One region of the Vibrio artabrorum genome, then DNA from elsewhere that is predicted to be linked to it. Evidence: predicted binding sites of a transcription regulator. Region 1 holds the regulator's gene; each other region holds the start of a gene.

Region 1 (6,268 bases):
ATGGACTTTGGGAAAGCAATAAGTGAATGACTGAAAAAAATGAGCCGTTATAAAAAAAGCCGAGACATATACTCTGTCTCGGCTTTTTTACGCTTATTGTCTCGTTGCTGATTAATTGTCTCGTTACTGATTAAACGCCACTAAAAACTTTAATCACCGGCGAACATGTAACCTTCACCATGCACCGTTACAAAAATTTGTGGATTCTTAGGGTCAAACTCCATTTTGGCACGCATGCGACGAATCAGTACGTCGATGGTACGATCATTAGGCGCATCCACTCGGTGGCTGATCATGTTCAGAATACGTTCGCGACTTAATACCTGATTAGGGTAAGAAGATAGTGCGACGAGTAACTCATACTCGGCCTTAGTTAATTTCACCGGTTCGCCATTTTTGCTCAGCGCTCGGCGAGGAATATCAAACGTCCATTCACCGAAACGAACAACGGATTCATTGTCATCTTGCTCTTCGTGCCCCGTCGCCGTTTTGCGAGCGGCAGCAATACGCCAAAGTAAGTTTTTAACTCGAACCAACAGTTCGCGTAGTTCAAAGGGTTTAGTCACATAGTCGTCTGCACCCATTTCAAGGCCTACGATTTTGTCGATGCTATCCGTACGCCCAGTAACTAAAATAATTCCAATGTCTGATTGACTGCGTAATTCGCGAGTTAGCATCAATCCATCTTCACCGGGTAAATTGATGTCGAGCATAATGAGGTCAACGCTGTTTTCTTTCAAAACGTTTCTCATTTGAGCACCGCTCTCTGCTTCACTCACGGTGTAACCTTCATTCTGGAAATATCCAACCAGTTTACTGCGGGTTACCACATCATCTTCAACGACCAATACGTGATAGCTCATCTACACCACTTTTCTTATTTAATAGTTTCATTGACTATTCTATTCATAACTAGTAACAATTCTAGTCGTACAGAAGATAAAAGCCAGAAAGATGATTTTTTTTTGATACAAGACAATCTTAAACCTTGCTATTTATCGCTCATCGCAATTCAATATAGGCATTATTGCTAGCGAGTGACGTTGTACTCTACAAATATCACGGTTAGTTAGCCTTCGTAGCCAAGCAATACGAAAGACGATATTAGGATTAATCAAATGAAAGATACGAAAGCGTTCAACGAACAAAGAGCAGAAATATATTGGTGGCTATCAAGCTTATTCGCTAAAGAACTCACTCAAGAAGAGCTTGATCACTATCATTCTGTCGAAATTCGTTCCTTTCTGACTGGTTTAGGGGAAAATGAAACACTTAAGCCAGCAATCGACAGCTTGGTAGACGCGCTCAACCGTTTACAAACTCGTGAAGATGCACAGTTAGAGCTAGCAGCTGACTTCTGTGATCTATTTTTAAAAACGGATAAGCATGGCGCCCTTCCTTACGCTTCAATGTATATCGGTGAGACGGGGTTATTAAACGATAAACCTGCAAAAGATATGGAAGAGATCATGGCGAAACACAATTTAGTCGTGAATCAAGATCTCAAAGAACCAGCAGATCACATTGCCATCGAACTCGACTTTCTTGGCAACCTGATCATCCGCTCTAACGACACTGAGTGTGAGGATGAGCTAGAGAAATCGTTTGCTAGTCAGCAGCAATTTATCGAACAAACACTGCTGACTTGGTTACCAAAGTTCAATGCAAAATGTCACGACATCGATTCATTCGGTTTCTATGCATCGGTTTCATCCCTACTTGTTGCTTTCTGTAACCTAGACACTCTATATTTGGCGGGTGAATAAACGGGCAGTATGACTCGGTCAATAAATTCAGATAATGTGACAATTCACCCGGATTTCTGGGTGAATTTTGTTGCGAGTAATTTCTAGTCAGTTTAAAATTGTGACCGCAAACGATAAAATATGAAATGCTCACGAAATGCTATGCTTATAAAAATTCAGAGCATTTTAGTGTTAAGACAAGCCGCTCAATAGCGGTTTTTTGTTTTTTAGCACTTAGTACCCAAAGAGCCCTACAACTATAAGCTCTTAATTAGGTAGCTTAACGGCTACTTCATCCCATACTTGGGAAAGTAGCTTCTAATAGGATAAAACCATGGCCACTATAAAAGACGTCGCTCGCTTAGCCGGCGTATCGACAACGACCGTATCTCATGTAATCAACAAAACACGTTTTGTTGCAGAAGCAACTCAAGAGAAAGTCAATCAAGCCGTAGACGAATTAAACTACGCACCAAGTGCTGTCGCACGGAGTTTAAAGTGCAATACAACACGCACTATTGGTATGTTAGTAACGCAATCAACGAACCTGTTCTTCTCTGAAGTTATCGATGGTGTTGAGAGCTACTGCTATCGTCAAGGTTACACTTTGATATTGTGTAACACCGGCGGTATCTATGAGAAGCAACGAGACTACATTCGAATGCTTGCAGAGAAACGTGTCGATGGCATCTTGGTGATGTGTTCTGACTTAACAGAAGAGCTAAGAGAGATGTTGGACCGTCACGCTGATATCCCTAAAGTGGTGATGGACTGGGGGCCTGAAAGCTCTCAAGCCGATAAAATTATCGATAACTCTGAAGAAGGTGGCTACCTAGCGACAAAATACCTAATTGATCGCGGTCACACTGACATAGCTTGTTTAAGCGGCCACTTAGACAAAGCGGCCTGTATTGAACGCATCGCTGGTTACAAACGTGCGCTCAATGAAGCACAGATTTCTGCTGATGACAGCATGATCATTGAAGGTAACTTCGAATGTGATACTGCCGTTCTCGCGGCAGATAAAATCATCGAAATGAAAAAACGTCCAACAGCCGTATTCTGCTTTAACGATACAATGGCTCTTGGCTTAATGAGCCGACTACAAGAAAAAGGAATTCGTATTCCTGAAGATATCTCTGTCATCGGTTACGACAACATCGAACTGGCTGAGTACTTCTCTCCACCGTTGACTACGGTTCACCAACCGAAGCGTCGTGTTGGTAAAAATGCATTTGAAATTTTATTAGAACGCATTAAAGATAAAGACCATGAAAAACGTGTGTTCGAAATGCACCCTGAAATTGTTGAGCGAAGCACCGTTAAAACGTTAAATTAATGGTTATATTCTCATCTAATCGTGCGCTCCTTTGGGGGCGCCTTTTTATCAACACAAAAACCTAACTTAGATGCATATAAGAAAGAAGATTAATTGAAGCAGTATCACACTTTTGAATAGCAAGTGTGAGCTTCATTCAACAAAAACTTTATTCTATTTAATCAGTCACGCACAGGGCAAATCACTCGAAAGAGTGAGACGCAAAGCTTCCGGCCTAAACCACTCGTTGGTATGGTAGCGGGGCTACCGATGGCAAAATGCAGTAGTTGCTAATAATTTAGTAATTTACGGCTTATTGACAATTTAGTTGCAACATTTTGCTAATCTCTCGGACCTGCTTATTTGGTGGCGTAGTTCAAATACACCGAGATGAATAACATGGATAAACCGATACTAAAGGACTCAATGAAGTTGTTTGAGCCCTTAGGAAAAATAAAATCACGCTCAATGTTTGGTGGCTTCGGGCTTTTCGCTGATAACACCATGTTTGCCCTAGTGGTAAATGACCAATTGCATATACGAGCAGACAAAAGCACAACGAATCAATTCGAGCAGCAAGGATTTCAGCCTTACGTCTACAAAAAACGAGGGTTCCCTGTTGTTACCAAATATTTCGCTTTGCCCGAGAGCCTATGGCAAGATCAAAAGGAAATTTTGCAACTGGCCAGTGCTTCTTTAGGGTATGCTAAAAATGAAAAAGCTCAGCAATCCTCAGCTAAGCCAACTCGATTAAAAGATCTTCCTAACCTCAGACTCGCGACTGAGCGTATGTTAAAAAAGGCTGGGATAGAATCTGTAGAACATTTATATGAATCAGGCTCTGTAAACGCATTTAACGCCATCAAAGAATCACACGCCTCTTCTGTCAGTATCGAACTGCTTTGGGCGCTAGAAGGTGCTATCAATGGCACACACTGGTCTGTGATACCTCAACAGCGTCGCGAAGAGCTGAGCAATCGAGTTAATTAACATTATCACCCTATGACTAAGCCGCATTTTTGCGGCTTTTTTTATATGTGCTGAAAGTTAATTGACGTTTTGCCTGTCTATACTCAAGTGATGCATTAAAAATTATAGGAAATCGCAATGAGTAAAAAAGTCATATTGGGTCTGGCATTGATCGCCACTATCCTTTTGTTAGGTCTTAACTTTAGCCAATACCTAACACTTGAGAATGCCAAAGATCAACAAGCCGTTTTAAATGACTACATTGATAGCAATTTCATTGCCGCCGCCGCAACCTATTTTGTCGTATATATCATGATTACCGCTTTCTCGATTCCAGGGGCTGCTGTCGTGACGCTGTTAGGGGCTGCGTTGTTTGGATTCTGGAACAGTTTGCTATTGGTGTCTTTCGCGAGTGCCATTGGGGCGACTCTCGCTTTTCTCAGTAGCCGATACCTCTTACAAGACTGGATACAAAGCAAATTTGCTGACAAATTAGTCACGATAAACAAAGGCATTGAAAAAGACGGGTCATTCTACTTATTTTCGCTCCGTTTAATTCCTGTCTTCCCATTTTTTATTATTAACTTATTAATGGGCTTAACACCAATGTCGATCACGCGTTATTACCTGACGAGCCAAATTGGGATGTTACCAGGCACTGCTGTTTTCTTAAATGCTGGAACTCAACTGGCAGAAATCGACTCACTGTCGGGGATTGTTTCACCTTCGGTACTATTGTCGTTTATCTTGCTGGGTGTATTCCCAATAATTGCTAAATGGTTGATGAACAAGTTTCGTTCTGCCCCTGTCGCCGGATAAGGTCTATTTCCATGAAAATCTTTAGTGCATCGAATCCGACAGAAGCTCATATCATTTGTGGGTTACTAGAAAGCGAAAATATTGCGTGTGAAGTCCGAGGAGAAGGGTTATTTGGTTTAAAGGGAGAAATCCCTTTCACAGAAGATACAGACCCTTACGTTTGGCTATGTGAGCCAGAAATGACCGACAAAGCACGTTTAATTGTTAGTGAATACCAAAAGCAGCAAGATTCCATCATCTATGAAGAATGGCGTTGCAGAAAGTGTCATGAAATCAATGAGGCTCAATTCGGGTCTTGTTGGCAATGTGGTACCGCCTCTCCTGAATAGAAACTATTCATTACAGCTAAAATCCATCTGACAAAAAAGCGGGGCTCAAAAAATGGGAAGCTAATGTTCACCTCCCATTTTTTCGGCGTTCACGTTGAGCTTGTTGTCGCCGTTACTTTGAGGCATATGGCGAATGTAAATCGCTTTTTAAGATTTACTGCAGTTGCTTTTGAATAAAGGCAATCGAACGTTGGTTAAACTCTTCAGGGTTTTCCACGTTGCATACGTGTCCGCAATTCGCTATTTCGACCAACTCACTCGCCTCATGTGCTTCCACCATTTCTTTTACAGGCTTAATGAACATGTAATCGCGCTCTCCCATCAAATAAAGAGTTGGGATCGGTAATTCTCTATCTTTAAAGTACTTCATAAGAGGGTTCACATCAGCGGTTAGAATAAACCAGCGTTTAAACTCTTTTTGACACAATTTTTTGGCTTCGCGGATAAATAGATGACGCGACTCTTTCTGGTTTTTTTGTGGCATGACAACATAAGCAAAAAGGCGGTATAACCACATGTATGGAATGATGTGCTTGCTTAAGTTACCCAGCTTTATCAATACTTGAGAGCGAGTATTGAGCTTTGTCACCGCCCCACCGAGCACCATAGAACGCACCCGCCCTGCGGCTAACTCTGCAACATTACGAACAATAATGGTCCCCAACGACATGCCCACGAAATGCGCTGAACGGATTTTTAGATGATCAAGGACTTTAAGGATATCGAGTGTGACCGCTTTAAACGTATAGCGATTCGCTATCAGCTCTTTGAGTATATTGTCTGACTTGCCGTGCCCTCTCAGATCGATAAGAAGCAAGTTAAAATGCTGTTTATAAGCTTTAATTTGCTTAAACCAGATCGAGGAACTGCCGCCTGCACCATGCACAAATACCACCCATTCATCGCTCGTAGGGTGAGTAAATGTTTTATGAAATAATAAACTCTCAGACATACCTATCACTTTAATTAATAAAATGGAGCTCAGCCTCATCACAAGGCTATACTTAAGGATATCACGCAATCCTGAACTTTAAATGATAATAGTGTTAAAGTTCATGTCCGTCAGATAAATCGTTGCGCCACCTTTC
Region 2 (6,268 bases), on a different replicon from region 1:
GTAGGCGATTTCTCCATGGTCGAGTTCTAGATCGATGTTATCCGATTTGACTTCACCAATGTGTAATTGTTGGAGGGTTTTAAAGTAGCTGCGGCTTGATTTATTCTGTAGCTCGTTACTGGGCACCATCGTCGCTTTTTGGTTGTTATAACTTAGGTTGAAAACTTCATTTCCGTCTAAGTCTAGGTAACGCAGGCGAGAGTAATATTGGTGGCTTTGTGCCAGTACCACCCATTGATCATTGAGCGCTTGTTGATGATCTAATGAAGGGTCTTTAATCGCGCGCAGTAATATTTTTGAATCTGCCATTGAAGGCACAGCATTAAACGTTTCCTTCATAATACTGGCTAGCTTGTGGAAGATGTATTCGATTTGATTTTTACTGGATTGCTTAATATTTAACGCGTAGTCAACGTCTATCCTATTAAATTCAGACTTAAAATAGAGGGCGGGAACTAATCCAAGAGCAAACAGTGTGCAGAGAAATTGGCCGATTAGTTTTTTTATATTTGTATTCATCACTGTCCTCAAAGAATCAGCGCAATACTATAGATTTAAAAAGGCATTTAATGTGATCTTCACCCAGAATTTAGATTAAGATTTGCATATGGCTACAGTTCAATAGCGACTTGTTTCAAAGGTGCTTATTTGTTGACCGAATAGTGGGCTCTTCTGCTAATCGCTGATACCTGCTCATCACGGCACGATTGTTTCGTGATGAGTAGGCAAATTTTCAAAGTTTGGAGTACTTGGCTGGATGTATTTTAATGATTAACTCAAGCCAATGACGTTGCCTTGCTCGTCAATGTCTAACGACATAAATGCTGGTTTATCGGGTAATCCGGGCATGGTCATTACATTACCGCACAAAGCGTAAATAAAGCCGGCTCCCGCACAAAGTTTTAGCTCTCTAACGGGAACGTTAAACTGGGTTGGGGCGCCTTTGATGTGTGCTTCGGTAGAGATAGAGAGTGGTGTTTTGGCCAAACAAACCGATAGATGACTGTATCCATGTTTGTTGAAATCGTCGAGTTGTTGCTTTGCAAGGGGTGACAGAGAGATATTTGACGCACCATAACCCACTTCAGCGACTGCCATTAGCTTTTCTTCTAGGCTTTGCTCAGAGTGATACAAAGGCTTAAATTCACACTCTTCTTGACACGCTTTGACTACCGCTTGAGCCAACTGAGTCGCCCCTTCGCCACCTTGACCAAATGCTTCGCTTACTTCAACGCTGACGCTTGGGTCGAAATCGCTGATCATCTGTTTCAAAGTACCCAGCTCTTGAGCTGAATCCTGTGGGAATCGGTTAATCGCAACAACCGTTGGCACTTGGTATTGCTTAACGTTATTGATATGCCATTTAAGGTTCTCAAAGCCTGCAATAAGTGCGTCTTGGTCATCATTAAAGATTGAATCTGGTAACGGAGTACCCGGTTTAAAATCGTAGAGGCCAGAGTTTGCTTTTAAACCACGTAATGTTGCGACGATAACGGCGCAGTCGGGCTTTTTATTTGATGCTTTCACTTTGATATTGCACGCTTTCTCGAACCCCATATCGGAACCGAAGCCACCTTCAGTTACAACAAAATCACTCAGCTTCAATGCGATTTTATCAGCAATAATGGAAGAGTTGCCATGGGCGATGTTCGCGAAAGGCCCTGCGTGTATTAGGGTTGGAACGCCTTCAAGGGTTTGCATCAATGTAGGCTCAATGGAATCTTTCATTGTGACGGTCATCGCGCCAGCAACGTTGAAATCATCTGCAGTTAATGGCAAGCCTTGTCTATTGTATGCAAGCACTACTCGTCCGATGCGCTTTCTTAAATCTTGCAGGTCATCCGCTAGAGCAAGAATCGCCATTAGCTCTGAAGCGGCTGAGATATCGAATCCGTCTTCGCGCTCAACGCCGTTAATGGTTTTTTTAGCTTCGTTTTTGCCAACTGTGATCATACGTAATGCGCGATCATTATGATCAACGACGCGTCGCCATACGATTCGATTGGGGTCTATGTCCAATGCTTTTAAACCACTGCGCGCTTCAAAGGCATCCAAACCTTCACGTTGTTCATGATACAAGCGTGCGTCAATCGCGGCAGAGGCAAGGTTGTGAGCCGCTGTTACTGCATGAATGTCGCCGGTCAGATGCAGGTTCAATTGTTCCATAGGGGCAACTTGAGAGTAACCACCACCCGCAGCCCCTCCTTTAACACCAAAGACCGGGCCCATGGAAGGTTGACGAATACAGGCGATTACCGATTGATTTATTTTTGCTAGACCTTGCGCTAAACCGATGGTGGTAACGGTTTTCCCTTCACCTAGAGGAGTTGGTGTAATCGCGGTGACTAAAACTAACTTGCCATCTTTTTGGTTATCGAGGCGTTCTAGCGACATGAGAGACACTTTAGATTTGTGTTGCCCTAATGGTTGGTGTTCGTTGTGTTGAAGGCCAGCTCGTTCAGCAACTTCACTGATGTTTTTAAGGGGGGTAGAGCGACAAATATCAATATCAGACAGCATATTTGATCCTTATATCAGAACCTAAAGGTGGTACGTAAACGTTTGCGTGGCGATAATACTGTATAAATCTCTCAAGTAAAGACAAACCACATGAATTATGTGCTTGGGAATTACCGATCTTAAAAGTCATTGCGCAAGATCAAATCTTAAACAAGCAAAATATTCGTCTGATTACCTGTCATTGTACGTACTTATCGGTTAATACCCAATATCTTCATAGACAAAGGGCTGCAAATAGCAGCCCTTTGAGAAATTAAATAGCAATTCTACTTCGGTGACAACCTAGGGTCGTTTAGCGGTCCCAGTATGTTTCTTCTAAACTGTCTTCACGCTCTGGTAGTGCACGAGACAGGCGAGGAGAGTGTTGAGTCAGAACTTCATAGCTTACACGGTTGGCGTATTTACAAATTTGAGACAGTGACGAGTACGTTAGACACGTGAATTCATGTTTCTCCGAATTCGGCACGTTGACTTGGTGATAGCTGTTGGCGGCCATGTCGTGAAGTAGAGCAGAAAGCGCACCATCACCAGCGCCATTGGTGTTCTTGATCTCAAGTGGACCTCCGAGATAAGGACCAATGTGAGAGTAGACTTTTACTGGGTTTTGACAGTCTTGCTTGCGCATCGCACGGCTGAATTCATACTTGTTGAACTCTGGGATGTTACCCGGCAATAGCGGCAGAGTGGTTTCACGCTTGGCTAATTCGTCGGTATAACCTGCCATGTAAAGACCAATAGGCCCCGCAGTACATAGGACTAGATCAACCCACTCAAGCGCTTTGTTAGCAGCAAGTAGTGGATCTTTTTCACCCGTTAATGCTTCACCTTCGTCTTCGTTCATCGCGACGATGGTGACGTTTTCTTTCAGGTATTCTTGCCACCACTCAGCGTTACCTTCGATCACATACTTAGTACCAAGCGTGAGTACAACAGGCACATTGTGCGCTTTCGCGTACTCGATCGCTTTTCGTACCGCTTTTGGCATCGGATCTTCGGGTTTTCCACGCATTAGGTATGACGACACAACCAATGCAGAAGCTTTCTCGAACACTTTTTCAGGAATGCTCTCTGGAAGCAGTTGGTTCATGTGCCCTTCATTGATCGCAAACGTACGTTCACCATCTTCAGAAATAAGTGTGTAGCAACGGCCAATTGGACCATCAACCGTTTGTAGGTGGTTTAGGTTCATGCGAGAAGATGTACGGCATAGGTAACGATAACCAAATGAGCCGACTTCAATCTTCTTAGACATAACACCAAGCAGGACCGATTTACTGTCTGCAAGTACAGAATAGTTATGTAATGTATTGCCAATAGTATCGCCAGGATATTGATGCGTGATCAACCCTCGTTCAACTAACTCTTCGTACAGCGCATCAGCTTTGCTTTCTTCCAATACGAGAGAGTGACCTTTACTCAACTGGTATTTTTCTAGGAACGAGTTGTCAACACGGGCTTCGATATCAACAATAGTTTGACCGACACCGACAATCGTGGCGCGGTGAAGCTTGGGCGTTTGTTGAATTTGGTTGACCAACGGATCACGTGCGTGAGTTGGAAAATAGTGCTTAGATTTACGCTGTCCAGGAAACTTCATATGAAAAATACAGTGAAAAAATTTTGCCGCATAATATCACATTTTAATTCTGTTTCTTTCATTTTTATTACATTTTGAATCACCTGCACAATGACTGTACAGGTGATTCGATGTCTCTATTCGATTGGGGCTAACGTCGCGGGGTCAACATAAGCCTTTGTTCCCCACAATGGCACGGTGGACAGGCTGTGTTTGAAACTACCCTCGGTCTCTTTAGTGGTGTAAGACAAGTAGAGTAGCGTTTGATTCTCTGCATCATAAATACGTCTGACTTTCATCGTTTTGAAGAAAATACTTTTCGACTGCTTGAATACCACTTCACCTGATTCACTCTTGTCAATTGTTGCAATCATTTCAGGTGTAATATCACCCGTTTGACGACAAGAAATAGAACTATCACTCGGATCTGAAAGGCTAAGGTTTGCTTCGATTGATGCGATATGACAAGTCACACCGGTGATTTTATCATCGTCTAACGAAGATATTTTGATGTCTTTCATAGTGAAGAGACCCAGAGAGACGTCGCCAACTTCATTGTCCGAACAGCCAGCTAACATTGCGATGATACTGGCTGCTATTAAGGCTTTTTTCATAAGAAGTCCTTTTTATTTATATCGTTCTATTTACTATCAGGAAATTGAAAGCTTGGATACGAGTGTAGAGCTTTTCGTTGAGTTCTTAAAGGCTTGTTGTGGTTAATGAAAAACATAAGGCTTTTAAAGTGCTTGTTGGCCTTAGTCATGCTCTGTATGCTTTCTATCTTTAGATCGGCTCTTTTGTCGACCATGTGTTGTTCCGAATCACGGTGATGTTTGGAATACTAAACGTAGGTACTAAAAGAATGAATAATGAAATACCTGAAATTGCACATCAGAAGAACCATTGGCTATTTAGCCAACTGGATATTGCATACCCCGCGAAAGAGAGCCTTCTTGGTTTAGATGTCTATAAAAAACAACTTTCCCAAAAGACTTATCAGCTTCTCCCACAAGACCAAACTCCAACTCAAATTGATGAACTGCATAAAGTCGACTTTCATAAATTGACGGTTCTTTTTTCACTGAATCAAGCCAGCGCCTACAAAGATGAAACCGAAAGAGCGAATATTTTGGAGTTCTTAAGTCAGATTATGTTGTCGGAAGCGCACACCTTGTTTATTGGCACTCAAAATGGCGATGTTGTGGCGAGCGCGATTGTCACTGAAGGTGAGGATTGTCTGTTGCTATCGGATATTGTTAACAACAATGATCAAGATATCGAAGGCTTTGCTAAACAGCTGCGTGACTTTTTTGTACGAGATCATGTTTTTGGCGATAAAGTTTGGATCGAGAAATAAAGGTGCTTTGATAAGGCGTTAATCTGAGTACAATGCTTGTTTTTAAAAAAGGGGTAATTGTGTTGTATGTACAAGCTATTGATCTCAATCGCTGTATTATGCGTTAGCGCTTTTTCTCCAGCTATTTCTGCACATGGTTGGGGTGTTAAACAAATCCTAGTGTTGCACTCCTACGAACCTTCTTATCAATGGACCGCTGACCTCCAAAAAGGGATAGACCGTGCTTTCAGTCAATCTCAAAGCGAAGTTAAGCTCTCAATCGAGTATTTGGATTCAAAACGTGTCCACAGCCCTCAGTACTACGACTCTCTTGCGAGCTACTTACGTACGAAATATGCCGGTTATAAATTTGATGGCGTCATCGTAACAGACGATCACGCGGCCAATTTTCTTAAATCTCTGCCTGATTTGATTGATAGAAGCACACCGGTCGTTGCTGCTGGCATCAATGATTTCAGTACTGACATGTACGCAGTGTCTGATAGAGCAACCGTGCTTTATGAGAATGATCAGATAGACGTTAATATTAAGCTGATTTGCAAATTAAGACCTCATCTAAAGAACCTCTATTTTATCAATGATTCTAGTGTAACTTCCGAACTGATTCACACAGAAATTCATCGCATAATGGCTGAGTTTCCAAATGTTAATTTGGTCGAAATTCGTGATCTATCACTAGAGCATACCCGCCAGTTTTTGGAAGGGATCTCGGCAGACGATGCGGTTTTGCTCAGCCACTACAACACAGAGTTGAAACAAGGCCTTTACCATACTTACCAAGAGGTGGCAGATACCTTATCTAAAGCGAGTGCTGC
Region 3 (6,268 bases), 450 kb from region 1:
CCAATGACCATCGATGTTGTACTTACCTGTGTTGTATTTGGCCGAAAATCCGTCTCCCGACTTATCCAACTCTAACCACCATCCCCAGAACTCGCGCTCTTCTGGTGACTTTTTATCGTTCACACACACCGACAAACAATCAAAAATATAATGACCCTCTTCTGATTGTGGCTCCCTCAGGTAAGGACCAATAGCCTTCAAAACATTTAACAGTCGGTAATGGGTTGGTTGTTGTGTCACTTTTGACATATTGAATCTCCGTTTTCAATGTTAAGAATGACGAACTCAGACAGTAATACGTAGAAACTACCCTGTTGGGTGTTATCAATAACCTCTGAGTATCAAGCACTTAGTTTGTACACTTTTCATGCTTAACTAATTTCGGAGAGATGTCACCTAAATAATTCATCTTCAAGCCATTTTATCGCCAATTCGAGGGATTGCTCATACCCTTGTGTAATTGACTTCGCTTTGATTTGCTTCGCTTTCCCATACTGGCTGTAAATGGCAACCAGTTGATTATCCATTGCCGGTGATACCGGGTCCCCTTCCAAGGCCAATGCTAAGATAGGAACGCGCGTTTTACTATTCGACAACAAACCTTGTACTTTCAATGACCACGCCATCAGTTGTCCTGAGAGACTATTGATATCCACGGCACCTTTACCAAGACGAGAAGCCAGTACATCGAGATGCATCTTAGGCATCTGCTTGAGTTTGTCGGTATGAACAAAGATATCGTGGATCGGAGCACCAAGAGAGATACATGCTTTGATCTTCTGCTGCTCAACAAACGACAACCTAACCATAGCGTTGCCACCAAAGCGGAAGCCAAACAAGCCGACCTTATGATGATCAACCCAAGGGATATTCGGCAACTCATTCAACACCGCTTGATGCAAACATGAAGAGTCTTCAGTTAATGGCCAGTGAGAGCTGTGCCCTATCGATGGCATGTCTACCGTCAGCATCGCGATATTCTTAGGTGCTAAGTAATCCCGAAACAAGCGCCACATATCCGTTTGTAAACTATCTAAACCCGCGCTGACAATCACAACCGGTTGTGGCTTGTCTGTTTTAGTTAGATGTAAATTCGCTTTGATCTTCTTGTTTTGGTATGGGATATCAATCTGTTTGACGATCAACTTAGTGTGTTTTATCGCTTCAGAGTAAGCGGTATTGGCCAACACTTGAGCCTGAGCGGCAAGGCTATCGTTTTTCAGATGTGGATAGCCGGCAATACTGAAACACAAAGATGCTGAAAATAGCTCTTCAGCCCGCTCTTCTTCACTCTTCTCATTAGAACGATTTTGATGCTGCATACCAAGTTTAGTCCACTCGTATGCCCAGTTACCGCTTCGGTAGCCCATCACAGTATCTAACCACTCATCAGTAGTGCGTGAATTATCGGATGACGCGATTCTCGCTAACACGGCTTCTTGCTCTATTGGGTTGACCCCCTGCCATGCCCACTGCAGACGCCTTAGGTTTCGGTACCAAGACGAGTTTTGCTGCTCACGCTTCTCATCCAGTAATTCTTGCGAACTTGGCATGTACTGCGTCAGCATCGAGGTTTCTTTAGCCTGCTTGTGCTTAACAAATAATGTTTCCGAAAGGTTTGAGCTCGTTTCTTCTGATTCAGACATTGGGATACTTAATAAGAAATGGTTGTGACTCATAGTATAAAAAAAAATGACCCTATATAGGGTCATTTATCAAAAAACTTAGCTTACGCTTATTTTACCTTGCGATTTACAGGTTCAACATAACTTAGGCTAGTATCCCAAGGTTGTTCAATCCATGTGTCTTGAGCGATATCGACGATGTACTCGTCAAGCAAATGTGCGCCTGATGGCTTAGCACAAACTGCGATTAATTTCGCTTTAGGGTACATTTCGCGAAGCTTACGTGCAGTGTCACCACTATCGACAAGATCTTCAACAATCAAGAAGCCTTCGCCATCACCTTCAGGTGCTTTAACTACCGTCATATCACGTTGGTGATCATGGTCGTAGCTAGAAATACAAATCGTATCTACGTGACGAATACCTAACTCACGAGCCAGTATAGCACCTGGTACTAACCCCCCACGGCTTACAGCCCAAATGCCTTTCCACTGCTCGGCTGGCATTTGTTTTTCTGCTAGTTGACGGCAGTAAGTCTGCATATTGTCCCAAGTGATAACGAATTTGTTACTCATAGTATAAAACCTAATAATATTGTCATGTTATGAGAAGCTCTGCCAAGCACAGCTTCTTCAGCAGTTAAGCCGAAATCTAGACGATTAAGCGAAAATGTATTTAATAATAAAGATAACCGACATTACCCACACAGCAGGAGAAACGTCACGACCTTTACCGCTTAACAACTTAATTGCAGCATAAGCGATGAAACCCAGTGAAATACCCTCAGCAATAGAGTATGTCAGAGGCATAAGCAGACATGTTACCACGACTGGTGCAGCTTCTGTAAGATCACGCCAATCAATACCGACTAAACCAGACATCATTAGAATGGCGACATAGAAAAGCGCACCGGATGTAGCGTAAGCTGGGATCATACCGGCCAATGGTGAGAAGAAAAGAGCCAATAGGAATAAGATACCAACCACCACTGCGGTTAGACCGGTACGGCCACCTTCAGCGACACCAGCCACACTTTCAACGTATGAGGTGGTATTGGATGTACCCAGCAGAGCACCAATAGACGTTGCCGTTGAGTCTGCAAGTAGTGCTTTATTCAAGCGCGGTAGCTTACCGTCTTCTTTGATTAAATTGGCTTTCGTTGCAACCCCCACCAAAGTACCCGCAGTATCAAACAAATCAACGAATAAGAACGCGAATATCACTGAAACCATGCCGATATCAAATATAGCCGAGAAATCAAGCTGCAAAAATGTTGGAGCTAAACTTGGCGGTGTAGACATAATGCCGCCATATTGAACATCACCAACCGCAACACCGATCACGGTAATAGCAAGAATGGCAATCATTACCGCACCTTTCACTCCGCGGTGAACCAGAGCAACAGTAAGGAAGAAACCCAGAGCGCCTAGGATTGGAGCAATCGCCGTAATATCACCCAGTGAGACTTTCGTTGCAGGGTTAGACACCACGATACCAGCATTACTAAGCGCAATAAACGCAAGGAAAAGGCCGATACCAGCCGATATACCAACACGCAGTGACATAGGAATCGAATTGATGATCCATTCACGGATCTTAAAGAGGCTTAAGAAAATGAAGATGACGCCGGAAACGAAAACCGCCGCCAAAGCAACTTGCCACGTATAACCCATTCCCATCACAACAGCATAAGTAAAGAACGCGTTCAGCCCCATACCTGGAGCTTGAGCAATAGGGTAATTCGCAACAAAGCCCATAATGAAACAGCCAATAGCAGCCGCTAAACAGGTTGCGACAAAGACAGCGCCATGGTCCATACCTGCATCAGATAGAATCATTGGGTTTACAAAAATGATGTAAGCCATTGTTAGGAAGGTTGTCAGGCCTGCGATGATTTCAGTATGGACATTTGTGCCATTTTCACTGAGTTTGAATAGCTTTTCGAGCATTTTCGAATCCTATATGGGTAAGAAGTAAACGGTTGCGTAAACGATTGGCCGTGATTATAAAGTTATCAAATAACAAATTCTAGATAGAATTAGGGCTCTAAACGATATTTATCAAAATAGTATCGACATCAAAGTGATAAAAAAAACAAGCTATAAAAACATTAACCATTAAAAACAAATAATTAAAATAGTAGGCGACGATAAAGTCACTTGATTATCATTTCGAAAAAATGCCATTTTTATTGAAAATCCTTTGATTAAATTTTCAGTTTATACCGGCAAGAACTGGTCATTTTTCAACATAATTAGTTATAAAGTGAAAATTAACGATTTGACGTTAGAAAAACAACCGCAGTGAGTGGTAGAGAAATGACAAATGGAGAGAGTGGAAAGTGGCAGGCAAAAAAAACGCCACTCAAAAATGAGTGGCGGTAGAATCTGTCAACCAAGGGTTGTAAAAAAATTCCAATATTAGGGGTGAACAAACTGTTCAAGTCACATGCGTTGGTTTAGTAACCAAAGCTTGTTGGGTATGCAAAGTTGCTAGTATAAACCGAGCTGTTAATCCAGAACATTGCAGATGGTAAACCTTTCATAACTATCACCTTAGTAAATCAATAAAAAACGAATATGATTTCTCAGTTCCTTGGAGGCGATAAAACGGACTCATCCTTTGAGCATTTACTCTTCACTTCAGAAGTTGGTTACTAATATACCACTAAGAAAAAAGATTACAACAACTTTCCGTTCAACTTCACACTTTTGATATAAATGATTATTTATACAACTGAATTAAGTAATTAAATTACAAAATTGTTTTTAAATTACCTGTCAACCCAGCAATATTAAGCATACAAATGCGTATTTGTAATCAAGTAAACAAACTGGCGTTTAAAAATTGAGGTGTCTGAGGCTTAGAAGCACTACTCGTAAAAACACGCAAGTGGTATGCTGTTGCCATTAAAGCAGACCTATATTTTAGATTTTTGTTCTAATTTATCATCCATTGAAACTCTAAATATATGGCAATCAAATAAAAAAGGAGTCATCCGTGTCTGAATTCCACTCTGAGATCAGTAAATTATCCCCTGCCCCTATTTGGCAGTTTTTCGATAAAATTTGTTCAATCCCACACCCATCGAAACAGGAAGAAGAGCTTGCTCAATACATTGTTACTTGGGCAACAGAGCAAGGCCTAGATGTACGTCGCGACCCAACGGGCAACGTATTCATCAAAAAGCCAGCAACGGCGGGTATGGAAAACAAAAAAGGTGTGGTGCTACAAGCTCACATCGATATGGTTCCACAAAAGAACGAAGACACCGTTCATGACTTCGCTAAAGATCCAATCCAACCATACATTGATGGTGAGTGGGTTACCGCTAAAGGCACAACGCTTGGCGCTGACAACGGCATGGGCATGGCTTCTTGCCTAGCGGTTCTTGCTTCAAACGAAATCCAACACGGTCCTATCGAAGTTCTACTCACCGTCGATGAAGAAGCAGGCATGACGGGTGCTTTCGGTCTTGAAGCGGGTTGGTTAGAAGGCGATATCCTTCTTAACACCGATTCAGAGCAAGAAGGCGAAGTGTACATGGGTTGTGCTGGCGGCATCGACGGTACAATGACATTTGAAATTGCACGTAACGCCATTCCAGCTGACTTCGTCACACGTAAGCTAACGCTAAAAGGCCTAAAAGGCGGTCACTCTGGTTGTGATATCCACACCGGTCGTGCAAACGCAAACAAACTGCTTGCTCGCTTCCTAGCGGGTCACGCAAAAGAGCTAGACCTTCGCATCGTCGAATTCAAAGGGGGCAGCCTTCGTAACGCGATCCCTCGTGAAGGTTTCGTCACGGTTGCTGTTCCTTCTGCAAACCAAGAGAAGCTGGCTTCACTATATAACGACTACACTGAGCTGCTTTCAACAGAGCTAGGTAAAGTAGAAGACAGCATCGTGACTTTCAATGAAGAAGCGTCTGTAGAAATGGGCGCACTTGCGTCAGCAGACCAAGCTCGCTTCATCGCGGCACTTAACGCCTGTCCAAACGGCGTGATTCGCATGAGTGACGAGATTGAAGGTGTTGTTGAAACGTCTCTAAATGTAGGGGTTATCACAACAGAAGAGAACTCAATCACGGTGCTTTGCCTGATCCGTTCTCTTATTGACTCCGGCCGTAGCCAGGTTGAAAGTATGTTGAACTCAGTAGCAGAACTGGCAGGTGCTAACATCGCGTTTTCTGGTGCTTACCCAGGTTGGAAACCAGACGCAGATTCAGAGATCATGCATATCTTCCGCGATATGTACCAAGGGATCTACGGTCACAAACCAAACATCATGGTGATCCATGCTGGTCTTGAGTGTGGTCTGTTCAAAGAACCTTACCCGAACATGGATATGGTCTCTTTCGGCCCAACCATCAAGTTCCCACACTCTCCTGATGAAAAGGTGAAGATCGATACTGTTGAGCTGTTCTGGGACCAAATGGTTGCATTGCTTGAAGCGATCCCAGAAAAAGCATAATTCGATAAGCTATCGTCTTTTTCAATAAATGATGTTGTCAGCAAACATCGCTTATCGACACAAAATAAAACAGGTACTCAATGAGTACCTGTTTTTGTATCTCGATCAGATAAACGCTCAAGCGCGTGAAGCTGCGTAACTTTCTAGCTCATCAATCGATGTCTGCGCAA
Region 4 (6,268 bases), 920 kb from region 1:
CGATGTGTGCACGGATTTGAGCGTGGATGCGTTGTGCATCTTCAGCTGTCGCTGCTTTACCAGTACCGATAGCCCAGATTGGTTCATAAGCGATGATAGCGCCTTCAAGAGCTTCAACACCTTGAGTGTTGATAACTGCGTCAAGTTGACGAGCACATACTGCAACCGTTTCGCCTGCTTCGTTTTGAGCTTCAGATTCACCGATACAAAGAACAGGAGTAAGACCGTTTTCTTTTAGGAAAGCGAATTTCTTAGCGACGAACTCGTCTGATTCGTTGTGGTATTCACGACGCTCAGAGTGACCGATGATGATGTGAGAAGCGCCGAACTCTTTAAGCATAGCTGGAGACATGTCGCCAGTGAAAGCACCGCTGTTGTTTAGGTCAGAGTTTTGAGCACCTAGAATGATCGCGCTGCCCGCTTCAGTCAGTGTGCGTTCCGCAAGATCAACAAAAAGTGCTGGTGGAGCAACTGCTACGTCTACGCCTGTTACGCCTTCAAGTTCAGCGTTAAGACCGTTTAGTAGTTCAACAACCATTTCTTTGCTGCCGTTTAGTTTCCAGTTACCCATAACTACAGGATGACGCATAAGGATATCTCCAAAGTATTTAAATAAATCGAATGTAAAAAAGTAAACTTTATTACGAAATAATATAACAGATTAATACCAACAGATCATGACTGTGGTCATGACTTTCTTGGATCTTACTCATTGGTCAGAGTAGATTTTGAGCATATATCAGTGATCCGACAGACAGAATAATAGCGAACTTCTCGGATTTTTCATCGTTAGTTGCTATTAAGGGACAAACGATTGCATTAATAACAGGAAGTAACCATGCCGAATTTAGTTCTGGAGTACTCCAACTCAGTGGATGAGCGAGTGAATATTCAAGGTTTACTGGAAGACCTCCATCAAGTTGCACTCACTTGTGGCTTGTTTGATATCCCATCGATTAAGTCGCGTTCATTGCGTTGTCATAATTGGTTGGTCGGTGAGGAGGAAGATAGTGTAGACTTTATTCATATCAGCTTTGAGCTACTTTCGGGACGAACGGAAGAGCAAAAGCGAGAATTGTCACGTGCATTGATGATAACCTTACAAGAGCAAGCTAGCCATGTGAGAAGTTTAACGGTGAACATTCGTGATATGGACAAAGCGTGCTTTCAAAAAGTAATCAACTAACCATTGCTGCTGACTTTTAGCGGCGTACAAATTTGAGTATTTAAGATGTCGATGAAAGATTTACTGCTCTCTTTCAGAGGGAGAATTGGTCGTAAGACTTATTGGATTTGGAATATTTTCTATTACATAGCGATCACTGGCTTTGCTTCCGGTATTTCTGTTTTGTTCCCAGCTTATTCTTATATCCTACTACCAACCTTCTTAATCTTGCTTGCGGTCCCAGACCTTGCCGTGACCGCTAAGCGTTGGCATGATCGCAATAAGTCAAACTACTGGTTGCTGTTGAATGTGCCTCTAGTACTGGGTCGTTTAGCTTCGCCAATGGCTGCGACCACAACCGACTCGGTATCGCCAATGAATATGGTAGCGACGGTTGCGGCACTCGTGTGTGGCTTATGGATTTTGATTGAGTGTGGCTTGTTGAAAGGCACAGAGGGCCGCAATAATTACGGTGAGGCTCCCGTTTAAAAGCGGAATGGTAGATAAGTGAAAAGGGAGCATTGTCTCCCTTTTCTTTTAAGGCGTTTTTGTTTTTAACTTATTTCGACTTTTAGTACATTTTGGGTTCGGTATTCGGCTTAAAAGGCACCACATTTTTAGGTTCAGGTTCTTTAAAACCGCAATGACCTTTGAGAGCCGCTTGGAATTTACAGACCTGACAGCGCAACTCTTGCATGAGCACGACATTGGTGTGGTGTGGGTTTTTACAACGGCTAACCACTAAATCGATATGACTTTGTTGAGCGCGAAGCCTGTCTTGCATGGTCTCTGATGCTGAGCAAATCATTTGTTCACACATCTTGTGTTTGAATTGATTGAACGCAGTCGGGTTGCTTTTTGCGAGTTGGACGAGTTCATCAAAAGGAGGCAGTTTTTGATCTGGGTGGGGAGGTCGCATCATTCTTCCCTTCGCTTAAATCTGTGTTGTATTGTTTAAGCTTAAGAGAGAAAGTGGTGTGAATGTTGAACGCTTTGCGTTTTCTTAATTTTGAGACACGTTGAATAATGTACGGTTAGAGGACTGGCGTTAAAGTATAGGTACAGCGTCTCTCTCCAGCAATAATATGTTCAGTGCGACTTACATGACACTCGCCTACGAGCAATTTTTGAAAAACATTGAGTTCTGACTGGCATAAGCTAGGACAACGAGTTGCCGCTTTACAGATAGGGCAGTGGTTTTCAATCAAGATGTAATGATCGTCATGTGCTTGAAGCTCTGCCATGTAACCTTCTTCTTCGCGAAGCTGAGTGAGTTTTTCAAGCTTACTGTACAGATTATTACAGCCAGATAGGGCGGTTTGATACTGCTTGAACGTATGTTGTTCACGCTCAGCGGTCACTTTAGCCAAGCCTTCTTTACCGAATAGGCTTTCTACAGCATCAATCACTTGAATGGTGAGGACGCCATGTCGGTCTGAAAACAGGCTATTACCTTGCTGAGTCAGTGACCAATGGCGAGTTGGGCGACCTACTTTTACTTTGACGTCATGAAACGCAAGAATACCGTCATCTTCCAAACTTTGTAGGTGCTGCCTAGCTCCCATTGTAGTTATGCCAAATTCTTCTGACAGTTGCTTTGCGGTTACCGCGCCTTTACGTTTAATGGTTTGTAAGATTTTGTCGCTTGTTTTCATATTATCCCTACCTTATGAACCTTACTATTATGGGGTAAGGTGTTTATAAAGCAAACTATTTACTATGTTAACTCCGCTTACGGCATCGACAGTGAATGGTGCGATGCTTTTAGGGTCATAAAACAAAAGGCTGATACCAAGTATCAGCCTTTGCGTATTCTGTTGAATCTAGTATAGGTTTACAGGATGTGGCCTACAACTTCAGGATCTTTACGCTCTAGGTAGTGGATAGACTTGATGCGACGAATGGTACGACAGCGACCACGGATAAGTAGCGTTTCAGTCGTTGCAATATTGCCTTGACGAGTAATGCCTTCTAGCAAGTCACCTTTGGTGATGCCTGTTGCCGAGAATACAACGTTATCGCTACGAGCCATGTCTTCCATCTTCAACACAATACCCGCCGTTACGCCCATTTCAGCACAACGCTCGAGTTCAAGCTCACCGTGTTTACGGTTATCTTCTGTATCGCCTTTTACTTCATGGCGAGGAAGAAGGCGGGCGTGCATGTCGCCGTCGAGTGCGCGAATCACAGCCGCAGAAACTACCCCTTCAGGTGCGCCGCCGATGCAGTACATGACATCCACTTCGCTGTCTGGCATGCAGGTTAGGATTGAAGCGGCAACATCACCGTCTGGCACTGCGAATACACGTACGCCCATCGCTTGCATGTCAGCAATCACTTGAGCATGACGTGGCTTAGCAAGTGTTGTTACAACCAGTGTATCAAGTGTTTTCCCCAAAGCTTTGGCGATGTTTTCTAGGTTTTTTGTGAGTGGCAGTTCTAGGTCAATCGCCCCTTTTGCGCCAGGGCCAACCACCAGTTTTTCCATGTACATGTCAGGCGCTTTAAGGAAGCTACCTTTTTCACCAGCCGCTAATACAGCCAATGCATTCGATTGGCCCATTGCTGTCATGCGTGTTCCTTCAATTGGGTCAACGGCGATATCGACTGCATCACCACCAATACCGACATTCTCGCCGATGTACAGCATAGGGGCGTCATCGATTTCACCTTCGCCAATAACAATCTCACCGCTGATTTCGGTTTTGTTAAGTAGGCTACGCATGACTTCTACAGCAGCGCCATCGGCAGCGTTTTTATCACCACGGCCAAGCCACTTATAACCAGCTAATGCGGCACCTTCTGTGACACGAGAGAATGACATTGCTAAATCGCGTTTCATGCGGGCTCCAAAATTAAAAAAAAGAGGGGGGGATAGAAATCTCGCGGCGAATTTTACCATATCCAAAAGTAAACGTTTGCCTTTTTGTTTTTTGAGGATTGCTCTTGATCAATTTGTATTGGAAAACCGTGAATTAGCTTCAAAATACTCAGCCTGTCGTTGTGTCGGTGATAGCCCACGTCAATATTCGGTAAAATACGCTGTTTTTTTCATCGAATAGTGCAAAATATCGAATATATTAAGTGTTTATCCTTGCGCTGCTGAGTAGAATGGGGAATAAGTGGAGTGAACTTCCACCATCAAACGGATAACTTAAAGGTAGGCCAGAATGTCTTTTGAAGTACTAGAGCAGCTAGAAGCAAAAATTCAAACAGCAGTAGATACTATTGCACTTCTTCAAATGGAAGTCGAAGAGCTTAAAGAAGAGAAACAAGCACTAGCAACAGAAGCCGGTGAGCTTAAAGCAAGCCGTTACGAGCTAGAGCAAAAAACTCAGCAAATGCAGGAAGAGCACTCGGCATGGCAAGATCGTATCCGTAACCTTCTTGGTAAAATGGATGACGTAGAGTAATTGGCTCTTCGGATTTAACAAAAACGCCCGCTACTGAGTAGCGGGCGTTTTTGTTTGTGTTCTTGTCCTTGGTGATTGATTGATTGAGTGAGTTACTCGATCTCTTCTTCAACATCCAGATCAAGTTCTACATCTAAAGGCTCTGCCGAAAGAATGATGCCGGTGTTGTCGGCGTAGAGGTAATCTTCAGGTAAGAAGGTTACGCTGCCAAAGTTGACTGGTACGTCAACCTCGCCAATATTTTCTTGTCCAGCACCGACAGGGATAGAAGCCAAGGCTTGGATACCTAGGTTCATGTCTTCAAGCTCATCGACTTCACGAACGCAGCCGTAAACCACAATACCTTCCCACTCATTGTCTTCGGCAAGTAGGGCAATCTCAGCATCGATCAGCGCTTTACGTAATGAGCCGCCGCCATCAATTAACAGCACTCGTCCCAAGCCATCTTGTTCTAATACGGAGCGAATCAAAGCGTTATCTTCAAAACACTTTAATGTCGTTATCTGCCCGGCGAAAGATGCTCGTCCACCGAAGTTGCTGAACATTGGCTCCACGACATCGACTTGATCTAAATAGATGTCGCACAGTGCTGAAGTGTTGTATTCCATTAGCGTACCTTTTGAACAATGAGCTTACTTTGAGTATATCGGCGTTGGATCCCTTTGCAATGATTAGTCGCCACTAACTCAATAGAGTTTGAGCTACAACAACCCCTGCAAACAATAGGTTAGTGGCCAGTGAGCATTTGACAATAGCAGGCATCATTGGCGCGATCTGTGCGGGTTCCTCTGTTTTCCAAACAGCCTTACCATGCTTGTAGACAATAACCGCACTGAGTAAAAACGGTAGGCTAATCCAGATCGGTTTTTCTTGAATCAGTAGGTAAAGAGCAAAAGACACAAGGGCAAAACCAAGCAGTGCGAAATGGTAGTGTTTGGCTTTGCGCTGGCCTAATCGAACTGCCATCGTACGCTTACCACACTCGCTGTCGTTTTCGATGTCACGCATGTTGTTGATATTGAGCACTGCAACGGCCATCAATCCACAACCGAGCGCGGGTAAAAACAGACTGGGTTCAACATGGCCTGTATATAAAAAATACGTGCCGGAAACCCCTAATAAGCCAAAGAAAATAAAGACAGATAGATCGCCAAGTCCAATATACCCATAAGGCCTATTGCCGACGGTGTAAGCGATAGCGGCAACGATCGCTAATACGCCTAATGCGATGAAAGATAAGATACTTTCAATGGAGTTTAACGCATAGAAAATCAGGATTAGGCCTACAATTATGGTCAAGGCGATGTTGATCACGATTGCTTGCTTCATGGTTTTTGCGGTCACCACGCCAGATTGCATCGCACGTGTCGGCCCAAGGCGCTTGTCGTTGTCTGTCCCCTTAACCGCATCACCATAATCATTGGCTAGGTTCGATAATATCTGTAATAGCGTCGCGGTTAACAAGGCCAGTAGTGCTATTGATAAAGAAAACTGATCGCTGGCGAACGCTAAACTACTTCCTGTAAGAATAGAGACAAGTGCGAGAGGCAGTGTTTTCGGTCGTGCGGCATCAAGCCAAATCAGTAGAGATTGTTTCATCTTAGGTCAATTTCTTTGTAAGTATTCATTTCATGCTGTGATTGGAGTATACGCCCATTTTTCGAGTAATAAAAAGCCCACTCGAAAGTGG

Evidence for each region. Region 1 encodes PurR, which represses purine synthesis genes. Its sites were predicted from a motif close to TNANGNAAACGTTTNCNTNA; they were not measured.
Region 2: OCU36_RS18430 (formate--tetrahydrofolate ligase) is a predicted target of PurR. The motif match lies at 2,551-2,570, and genes of this name have one in related genera.
Region 3: OCU36_RS10395 (NCS2 family permease) is a predicted target of PurR. The motif match lies at 3,595-3,614, and genes of this name have one in related genera.
Region 4: glpX (class II fructose-bisphosphatase) is a predicted target of PurR. The motif match lies at 4,072-4,091, and genes of this name have one in related genera.

The regions. Positions count from the first base shown of each region.
Region 1 is NZ_AP025458.1:1,869,192-1,875,459, forward strand. It holds gene torR (two-component system response regulator TorR) at 150-863, opposite strand; gene torD (molecular chaperone TorD) at 1,119-1,766, shown strand; gene purR (HTH-type transcriptional repressor PurR) at 2,080-3,084, shown strand; cyclic di-GMP riboswitch class I at 3,250-3,335, shown strand; gene OCU36_RS08410 (TfoX/Sxy family DNA transformation protein) at 3,463-4,053, shown strand; partial or broken gene OCU36_RS08415 (TVP38/TMEM64 family protein) at 4,066-4,851, shown strand; gene OCU36_RS08420 (putative signal transducing protein) at 4,863-5,180, shown strand; gene OCU36_RS08425 (alpha/beta fold hydrolase) at 5,335-6,132, opposite strand.
Region 2 is NZ_AP025459.1:989,962-996,229, forward strand. It holds gene OCU36_RS18425 (sensor domain-containing diguanylate cyclase) at 1-519, opposite strand, end outside; gene OCU36_RS18430 (formate--tetrahydrofolate ligase) at 772-2,520, opposite strand; gene OCU36_RS18435 (inosine/guanosine kinase) at 2,813-4,117, opposite strand; gene OCU36_RS18440 (CreA family protein) at 4,234-4,710, opposite strand; gene OCU36_RS18445 (hypothetical protein) at 4,959-5,453, shown strand; gene OCU36_RS18450 (HD domain-containing phosphohydrolase) at 5,520-6,268, shown strand, end outside.
Region 3 is NZ_AP025458.1:2,320,746-2,327,013, forward strand. It holds gene crl (sigma factor-binding protein Crl) at 1-249, opposite strand, end outside; gene frsA (esterase FrsA) at 393-1,646, opposite strand; gene OCU36_RS10390 (xanthine phosphoribosyltransferase) at 1,736-2,200, opposite strand; gene OCU36_RS10395 (NCS2 family permease) at 2,285-3,574, opposite strand; gene OCU36_RS10400 (aminoacyl-histidine dipeptidase) at 4,626-6,098, shown strand; gene OCU36_RS10405 (DUF3332 domain-containing protein) at 6,216-6,268, opposite strand, start outside.
Region 4 is NZ_AP025458.1:2,792,841-2,799,108, reverse strand. It holds gene tpiA (triose-phosphate isomerase) at 1-589, opposite strand, end outside; gene OCU36_RS12715 (5-carboxymethyl-2-hydroxymuconate Delta-isomerase) at 839-1,186, shown strand; gene OCU36_RS12710 (DUF805 domain-containing protein) at 1,232-1,654, shown strand; gene OCU36_RS12705 (DUF3135 domain-containing protein) at 1,737-2,084, opposite strand; gene OCU36_RS12700 (helix-turn-helix transcriptional regulator) at 2,200-2,820, opposite strand; gene glpX (class II fructose-bisphosphatase) at 3,000-4,007, opposite strand; gene zapB (cell division protein ZapB) at 4,336-4,578, shown strand; gene rraA (ribonuclease E activity regulator RraA) at 4,671-5,186, opposite strand; gene OCU36_RS12680 (1,4-dihydroxy-2-naphthoate polyprenyltransferase) at 5,260-6,177, opposite strand.